Regions from separate parts of the Streptomyces durhamensis genome, predicted to be linked through region 2. Evidence: riboswitches for the same ligand, from Rfam matches in the RefSeq annotation. Region 2 holds a riboswitch; the other holds the start of a gene.
The links. A riboswitch is a leader RNA that binds a small molecule or an ion and turns the genes downstream of it on or off. The one in region 2 is predicted to bind guanidine.
Positions count from the first base shown of each region.

Region 1: linked by a shared signal. The riboswitch ahead of IO33_RS0132120 (MBL fold metallo-hydrolase) and the one ahead of IO33_RS0102360 (DMT family transporter) in region 2 are both predicted to bind guanidine.

Region 1 covers NZ_JNXR01000026.1:46,556-51,146, forward strand. Annotated here, with positions in the region: gene IO33_RS0132105 (oxidoreductase) at 135-962, opposite strand; gene IO33_RS0132110 (MerR family transcriptional regulator) at 1,058-1,510, shown strand; gene IO33_RS0132115 (SMI1/KNR4 family protein) at 1,593-2,402, shown strand; guanidine-III (ykkC-III) riboswitch at 2,489-2,556, shown strand; gene IO33_RS0132120 (MBL fold metallo-hydrolase) at 2,569-3,447, shown strand; partial or broken gene IO33_RS50640 (VOC family protein) at 3,627-3,728, opposite strand; gene IO33_RS0132125 (SpoIIE family protein phosphatase) at 4,066-4,591, shown strand, end outside.
Region 2 covers NZ_JNXR01000002.1:145,356-149,946, forward strand. Annotated here, with positions in the region: gene IO33_RS0102355 (transglycosylase domain-containing protein) at 1-2,446, shown strand, start outside; gene IO33_RS0102360 (DMT family transporter) at 2,458-2,778, opposite strand; guanidine-III (ykkC-III) riboswitch at 2,815-2,883, opposite strand; gene IO33_RS0102365 (GroES family chaperonin) at 2,970-3,329, opposite strand; gene IO33_RS0102370 (DUF3618 domain-containing protein) at 3,373-3,702, opposite strand; gene bcp (thioredoxin-dependent thiol peroxidase) at 3,796-4,263, shown strand; tRNA gene IO33_RS0102380 (tRNA-Leu) at 4,311-4,397, shown strand; gene rdgB (RdgB/HAM1 family non-canonical purine NTP pyrophosphatase) at 4,402-4,591, opposite strand, start outside.

The DNA.
Region 1 (4,591 bases), on a different contig from region 2:
GGCCACGCACACGACGGTCGCCTGCCTCGGCGTGCCGGGTCATCCCGAGGCGCGCGGGCTCTACCACGGCGTCGGGTTCCGGGAGTTCACGCCGGGACGCGCCGCTCATCAGGACCAGGACCGCGGGCTGAGACTCAGACGGTGGTGGACAGCGCCACGTGCCGCCACTCGTCGAGTTCACGGCGCACCAGATCCAGCTTCGCCTCGACGCGCTCCACCGCGTCCGCGCCCAACTGCAGGCGCAGCGGGGGCTCGGCGACCTCGGTGACGTCGACGATGGCCCTGGCCCCCTTCGCCGGATCTCCCGGCTGACGGCCGTCGTTCCCGGCCAGTGCCTCGCGCACCGGCCCGGCGCCGGCATCGTAGTCCGCGATGGAGGCCGGTTCGACCTGGATGCTGGAGCTGTTGAGGAAGTCCGTGCGAAACCCGCCCGGCTCCACGATCGTGACGCGGACGCCCAGCGGTGCGAGTTCGCCGTGCAGCGCCTCGGAGATGCCCTCGAGGGCGAATTTCGAGGCCCCGTACAGGCCCACGGCCGGAGCGGTGGCGAAGCCGCCCACGGAGCCGATGTTCACGACATGTCCCGATCGCTGGGCCCGCAACGTCGGCAGGGTCGCCCGCAACGTGTTGAGCACGCCGAACACGTTGACGTCGAACAGATCCCGGACAGCCTTGTCGGAAGCCTCCTCGATCGCGCCCACGAGGCCGTAGCCGGCGTTGTTGACCACGACGTCGATCCGGCCGAACTCCGCCAGAGCGGCCTCCACCGCGGCCGTCAACTGCTCCGGCTCGGTCACGTCCGCCTTCACCGCCAGCAGCCCCTCCGGCTTCCGCGGGTAGGCCCGGAGCACCGCCGACACGTCCCTCGCCGTGGCGACCACGCTGTGCCCCCGCTCCAGCGCCTCACGGGTGATCTCCGCGCCGAGTCCACGCGCCGCACCGGTGACAAACCACACGCTCATTGCTCTCCCGAGTTCCGATCGCCTGATGGGCCAACAGCTCGACGCTAGAAGCTAGAGTCGGGTCTAGATCAAGCGCTGTGTGACGGGGGTCGCTCATGGATCTGAGCATCGGTGAGGTGGCGGAGCGCAGTGGGCTGAGCGTTCACGCCCTGCGGTTCTACGAGCGGGAGGGCCTGTTCGCCAACCCGGTGCGCCGCCTGTCCAACGGCCGTCGGATCTATCACGAGGAAGATCTGGAATGGCTGGCGATCTGCACGAAGCTGCGCTCCTCCGGCATGCCACTGGCGATGATCAGGCAGTACATCGAGCTGGTCCGGCAGGGCCCGGGCAACGAGCATGAGCGGCTGGAGCTGCTGCGCCGCCACGAAAGCCATGTGGAGGGGCGGATCCGGGAGTTGCAGGAGAGCCTGGCCGTGATGCGGTACAAGGTGAGGATCTACGAGGAGCATGTCGCCCGCGGTGAGGCCGACCGGCTCTGGAATCCGTCCCACCCGGATGCCGCCCGGACCGACTCTCACCAGGAGTGCCGTCCGCCGCAGGGCGCGTGACGGTCCCGGCGGTCGCGGAGTCGTGATGGTCGCTCGCAGGACGGTCCGGCCGTTGTCGGTGCGGTCCGCTCTACTGTCCGCCATGGAGCTCACCCAAGCGAACGTCAGCGACCTGCTGGCCCGGCTCGGCCCGGTGAACGACTGGATGTACCTGCCCGGCGACCTGGATCTGCAGGAACTGACCGACCTGCTCGGCGGCAGGTACGGCGCCTCGCGCACCCTCGTCCTCGACGGCTTCACCGATCCGACGGCCGACGAGTCCAGGGGCGCGGCCCTCCTCGTCCCCTTCGAGGACCGGGCCGTGACCATACGGGCGTGGGCGTACGGGGACCAGTGGGTCGGTACGGGTACGGCGCGGGACGCGGAGGGGATCGTGCGGCCGGTGCTGGTGGTGGCTCACCGGGAGGTGCCCGCGGAGGTGCCCGCATCCTCGGCGGTCGCTTCGGACGAGGACGTCGACTGGACGGAGCGGCTCGTCCGGATCACCGGGTGGACCCAGCCCGCCCAGCGGCCCGACGTGGACTGGGCGGAGGCGGAGTCCCGCCTGGGCACCGCGCTGCCGAGCGACTACAAGCGCATGGTCGAGACGTTCGGCAAGGGTGCCTTCGACGGATTCCTGGACCTGAACCAGGTGCCGTGGACGGATTTCCGGGAGGACGGCCTGTTCGTCTGGGCGAGCACGGAGCACGAGAACCTGTACTGCTGGAGGGCCGACGGCGACGACCCCGACCACTGGCCCGTGGTGATCCGGTCCTGCGACGGCGAGGACGTGCCCTTCGACTGCCAGACCGCGGAGTTCGTCTGCCGCATCCTCACCGACCCGCACCACCCGTTCACGATGGCCTGTTTCTTCGACACCCACTGGTTCATGAACTACCGGCAGAGCAGCTGAACCGCACCGCCGGCGGCATCCGCGGCCAGGCCGGCCGGCGCCTTCGGACGAGGAGAGGGGCCGGTCAGCGCCGTGGTAGCGTCACCGCGGAGGCGCACAGGTGCCTGCCCCGGACGAGATGTGCGCCGTACCCGGCCCGCCAAGACGACGCACTCGTGGAGGCGTCATGGACACGGGCAGCGCTTGCATCGACTTCGCCGGCCGGGTTCCCCCGTCCCGCGGGCTGGACGTCCGCTGGATCCACGGCTCGCCGTCGGCCAAGCACAACACCGACCCGGACATCCAGGTCCACGCGTACGACGAGCACACGTACATCCTGCGGCAGAACATGGCGATCGACTACGAGGCGCCGTTCCTGTTCCTGCTGTTCGGAAACGCCCGGGCGGTGTTGATCGACACCGGCGCCACCGCTTCCGCCGCGTTCTTCCCCCTGCGCCGGGTGGTCGACGAGCTCATCGACGGCTGGCTCACCCGAAACCCCCGGCAGGGGTACCACCTGCTGGTGCTGCACACCCACCCGCACGGCGACCACATCGCGGGCGACGGCCAGTTCGCCGACCGCCCCCGCACCACGCTGGTCGGCGCCGACCTCGCCACCGCCTGGAGCTACTTCGGATTCGACGAGGATCCCACCGGTGTGGCACGCGTCGATCTGGGAGGCCGCGTGGTCGAGTGCCTCGCCACCCCGGGGCACCACGAGGCGGCGGTCACGTTCTACGACCCGTGGGCCGGGTTCCTGCTCACCGGCGACACGGTCTATCCCGGCCGGCTCTACGTCCAGGACCGGTCCGCCTTCGCCCGGACCATCGACCGCTTGATCGAGTTCTCCGAACGCCGACCGGTCACCCACGTTCTGGGCTGCCATATCGAGATGACCAACGCACCGGGCGTGGACTACCCGGTGCGCACCACCTACCAGCCCGACGAGCCACCCCTCCAGATGACCACCGCTCACCTGCACGAGATCCGCGCCGCGCTCGACGAGACCGGCGCCCGGCCGGGCCGACACGCCTTCCCCTCGTTCGTCATCTGGCCGGCCGAGTAGCCGCCGTACGACGGGGCCCTGCCTGGCGTCGTCAGGTGCGAGGTGTCCGCCGGCGCCAGAACTGGTCGGTCCAGGGGCCGTACTCCTCGACCTCGATCAGCGTTTCGTAGTCCCGCAGGCCTCACGGGGCGGGACGCCGCTGACCGAATGGGTCAGCAGCTGCGCCCCGTTGGTCCCTGCGGCGGCGAGATGACGTACCCCGGCACCTCGCACCAGAAGCGAGCCACGCGCTCGGGTTCCGCGCAGTCGAAGGTGACTTGGAAGTGCCTGATCAATGGCAGGGGCTGTGTCAGCTGGTATTGCTCTGCCCATGAGGCCTCAACGGCGACAGAGAGTGAGTCGACGCCACATACGGTCGATCTATTGCGGAAACCTGTAAGAGCGGGGTTAAATCGCCGAAATTCATTCGGATTAGGATGTATTAGACCGATATGGATCACACGGTCCGTATGCGATCACATCCAGCCCAGTGAACAGCCGAGCGATGAGCGGAGGCGAGAGTCGGCCGTGGTGAACACCAGAGGAAGCGATGCGCATGACATCGGCTCGTCCACGCCCCCCACTCCCCGTCCGCTGCACCAGCCGCGAGGACTGCGGACCATACAGACCCTGCGCCCCTTGGAACGCCACCGCATGCGGATGCGGCTGCTCGACGCCGTGGACGAGGACCGGCACGATGTCGAGGTGCTGCTGACCGCGCTCCAGCAGGCCGTGGCCGAGGTGCAGGGTCTGGGCGGCATGGTGCATCTCCCCGGCGGTGGCATGAGCGGCATCCTCTACCTGGTCGCCGACAGCGGCCTGCCGGAGTCGATGACCCGGCCCTGGCTGATCATCCCGGCACGGGGCACGGCGCCGCCCAGCACGGCCGCCCGCGACGACACCATCGCCTGGCAGCCCGACCTGGCCCCGCCCGACCCGGTGCCCGGCCGGGACCCCGCCGCCCTGTGGCCTTCCCGGCTGCCCGCCGGGATGGGTCACCTGGCCGTCCCCGTTCCGGGCGGCGGCCGGCGCCGCGGCGCGCTGTCCGTCCTCTTCGCCCGGGGTGACGAGCCCGGGGCCGCGGAGTGCGCGTTCCTGAACGAGGTGGCGGCCTGGATGTCCGGCAGGCTCCGGTCGTCCGGGATCCTCAACCCGTCCCCCGCCC
Region 2 (4,591 bases):
CGGCCCTACGGGCACCACCACCGCCCCCGACCGCGACACCACCGTCCTCGCCGCCACCCCCGGTGACGCTCAGCCCCCCGGAGGCGACGGCGACGGCAAGGGGAAGGCGAAGAAGCCCAAGCGGCCCAAGCGGACCGGGTGGCGGCGGATCATCCCGACCTGGCGCATGGTGCTCGGCACCTTCATCATCGGCATCCTCCTGCTCGTCGGCCTCTTCTTCCTCGGCTACTCCCTGGTCAAGATCCCGCCGGCCAACGCCCTCGCCACCAAGCAGGCCAACGTCTACCTCTACGCCGACGGCTCCCAGATCGCCCGCGACACACGCGACAGCCAGGTCAACCGGGAGAGCGTCAGCCTCGCCGAGGTCTCCAAGGACGCCCAGCACGCCGTGCTGGCCGCCGAGGACCGCGACTTCTACACGGAGTCGGCCGTCGACCCCAAGGCCATGCTCCGCGCCGGCTGGAACACCGCCACCGGCAAGGGCAAGCAGTCCGGCTCGACGATCACTCAGCAGTACGTGAAGAACTACTACCTGGGCCAGGAACAGACGCTCACCCGCAAGGCCAAGGAGTTCTTCATCTCGATCAAGCTGGACCGCACCAAGTCCAAGGACCAGATCCTGGAGGGCTACCTCAACACCAGCTACTTCGGCCGCAGCGCCTACGGCATCCAGGCCGCCGCCCAGGCGTACTACGGCCGCGACGCCGCCGGCCTCGACCCGGCCCGCGCCGCCTACCTCGCCGCGCTCGTCAACGCGCCCAGCGAGTACGACGTCGTCGCCCACCCCGAGAACAAGGCCGCGGCCCTCGCCCGCTGGAACTACGTCCTGGACGGCATGGTCAAGAAGGGCTGGCTCAGCGAGTCCGAGCGCGCCGGCATGAAGTTCCCCATGCCCAAGGAGCAGACGGTCTCCACCGGCCTGACCGGTCAGCGCGGCTACCTCGTGGAGGCGGTCAAGCACTACCTGACCACCAACAACATCCTCACCGAGGACCAGCTCGCCGCAGGCGGCTACCGCATCACCACCACGATCCAGAAGAACAAGCAGAACGCCTTCGTCAAGGCGGTGAACGACCAGCTGATCTCCAAGCTGGACAAGAAGAACGTGACGGCCGACAAGTACGTCCGCGCGGGCGGCGCCTCCGTCGACCCGAAGACCGGCGAGGTCGTCGCGATGTACGGCGGCATCGACTACGTGAAGCAGTACACCAACGGCGCGACCCGCGGTGACTTCCAGGTCGGCTCGACGTTCAAGCCGTTCGTGTTCACCTCGGCGGTGCAGAACGGCTCGACCACCCAGGACGGCCGCACCATCACCCCGAACACCATGTACGACGGCACCAACGAGCGCCCCGTACAGGGCTGGAGCGGCGGCACCTACGCCCCGCAGAACGAGGACCAGAAGTCGTACGGCCAGATCACCGTCACCAAGGCGACGGACCTGTCCGTGAACGCCGTCTACGCGCAGATGGCCGTCGACGTCGGCCCCAGCAAGGTCAAGGAGACCGCCGTCGACCTGGGCGTCCCCTCCGGCACCCCGGACCTCCAGCCGTACCCGTCGATCGCCCTCGGTACCGCCACCGCCAGCGTGCTGGACATGGCGGAGTCGTACGCGACGCTCGCCAACCACGGCAAGCACGGCACGTACACCTTGGTCGAGAAGCTCACCAAGAACGGCTCGGACGTGGTCAAGCTGCCCGAGCAGTCGGTCAAGCAGGCCGTCAGCCGGGAAGCGGCCGACACCACCACGTCGATGCTGCAGAGCGTGGTCGACAACGGCACCGCCGTCGCCGCGCAGGGCGCCGGCCGTCCCGCGGCCGGCAAGACCGGTACCGCGGAGAACGACACCGCCGCCTGGTTCGCCGGCTACACCCCCGACCTGGCCACCGTGGTCTCCGTCATGGGCCAGGACCCGGTGACCGCCAAGCACATGCCGCTGTACGGCGCCCTCGGCCAGCCCCGTATGAACGGTGGCGGCCCGCCCACCCAGATCTGGGCGCAGTACACCCGTAACGCCCTCAAGGGCACCCCGGCCGGCGACTTCGACCTGCAACTGCAGCAGGGCGCCGACGAGCCCCAGCCGCCCAGCTCCACCTCCTCGGCCCAGCCGGGCACCACCGGCGGCCAGAACGACGGCGGCACGACCGCGACCCCGACCGGCGGCGGCACCGCGACCCCGTCCGGCGGCGGCACCACCGGTACCCCGACCGGCGGCGGCACCCCCACCGGCGGCACCCACACCACCGGCGGCGCCACCACGACCGACGGCGGTGGCACCACCACCGGCGGGGACACGACCGGCGGGGGCACCACGGGCGGGGACACCACCGGCGGGGACGCAACCGGCGGCGACGCGACCGGGGGAGGAACGGACACGGGCGGCGGCACCGACGGCGGCGGCACGACGGGCACCGCCGCCGGCGCGGGAGGCGGCCCCCTCACCTGACGCCCGCCCGCCTAGTGACCGCTGGTCGCCTTCAGTCCCACCACGGCGACCAGCAGCAGACACACGAAGAAGATCCGGGCGGCGGTGACCGGCTCACCGAGCACCACCATGCCGAGCACCGCCGCACCGGCCGCCCCGATGCCCACCCACACGCCGTAGGCGGTACCGATGGGCAGCGACCTCGCGGCGTACGACAACAGGAGCATGCTGGCGACGATCCCGGCACCGGTGCACACACTGGGCACCAGCCGGGTGAAACCGTCCGTGTACTTCATCCCGATCGACCAGCCGACTTCCAGCAGTCCGGCGACGATCAGCAGAACCCAGGCCATGACAGGCACCTCCGAGACGGATGACGACTCTCTTGCGGTGCGTCGTCTTTGCCTTCATCCCGGTACGGCGCGTCTCGTCGGGCTCACTCCCGAACATAGCAAAGGCAGTGCAAAAGGGGCCGGTGACGATGGTCACCGGCCCCTTTTGCACTGCCGAAAGACGGGCGGACCCGTTTAACGGGCGGACCCGCTCACAGGTACAGGCCCGTGGAGTCCTCCGACCCCTCGAAGCGGTCCGCGGCCACGGCGTGCAGGTCCCGCTCGCGCATGAGCACGTACGCCACCCCACGCACCTCCACCTCGGCCCGGTCCTCCGGGTCGAACAGCACCCGGTCGCCCGGCTCCACGGTCCGTACGTTCTGCCCCACCGCGACGACCTCGGCCCAGGCCAGCCGCCGACCGACCGCCGCGGTGGCGGGAATCAGAATGCCGCCCCCCGACCGCCGCTCACCCTCACCGGTCTCCTGCTTGACCAGAACCCGGTCGTGCAGCATCCGGATCGGGAGCTTGTCGTGATGGGGGGTGCTGTGCTGGTTTCTGTTGGCGCTCACGCCTCGAACCTACCTGTCCTCGCCCTGCCCGTACCCGCCCGGGTCAGTCCTTGCGCCGCCGGGAGCCCACGGTCAGCAGCCCGACCACGCCGACGGCGAGCAGCGCCACCGGCACGACCCGCTCCAGCCGCAGGTCGCCCTCCGCGTCCACGAACTGCGCCCGCACCTCGCTCACCACGCGATTGACCTGGACGTACGCCCGTCCGACCGTGTGATCGAGATGGGCGACGGCCTTGGCCTTGGCGTCCCCGACGATCGTCTTCGGATGCACCCGCACCCCGATCTCGTCGAGCGTCTCGGCCAGCACTTCGCGGCGGCGCTTGATGTCCGCCTCGATCTGCGCCGGGGTTCTGGTGTCCGACGTGTCCGCCACCGTACGGCCTCCGAAGTCTCCTGATGCTGTCCCGGACAGTCTGTCAGCTTCTGCTCCCGGCGCACCGCAAGGCCCCCCGGTTACCCTGGCCCGATGAGCGAGCGACTCCAGCCGGGGGACGTGGCCCCCGCCTTCACCCTCCCGGACGCCGACGGCAACGAGGTGTCCCTTGCCGCCCACAAGGGCCGCAAGGTCATCGTCTACTTCTACCCGGCCGCCCTGACTCCCGGATGCACCAAGCAGGCCTGCGACTTCACGGACAACCTGGAGGTCCTGGCCTCCGCGGGCTACGACGTCATCGGTATCTCCCCGGACGCCCCGGAGAAGCTGGCGAAATTCCGCGAGAAGGAGTCCCTGAAGGTCACGCTGCTGGCCGACCCGGAGAAGAAGGTCACCGAGGCCTACGGCGCCTACGGCGAGAAGAAGAACTACGGCAAGACGTACATGGGCGTCATCCGCTCCACGGTCGTCGTGGACGAGGACGGCAAGGTCGAACGGGCCCTCTACAACGTCCGCGCCACGGGCCACGTGGCAAAGATCATCAAGGACCTTGGCATCTGACCAACGGGTCCCGCTGCCCGGCCGCTAGCATGGCCGGGCAGCACCGAGCGGCCGTGGTGGAATTGGCAGTCACGCTGGGTTTAGGTCCCAGTGGGGTAACTCCCGTGAGGGTTCGAGTCCCTCCGGCCGCACCAGAGTTCAGCCGAGCAGCTCCCGCACCACCGGCACCAGCGCCCGGAACGCCTTCCCCCGGTGGCTGATCGCGTTCTTCTCGTCCGGGCTCAGCTCGGCGCAGGTGCGGGTCTCGCCCTCCGGCTGGAGGACCGGGTCGTAGCCGAAGCCGTTCGTGCCCGCCGGGGCGTGCCGGAGGACGCCCCGGAGCCGGCCC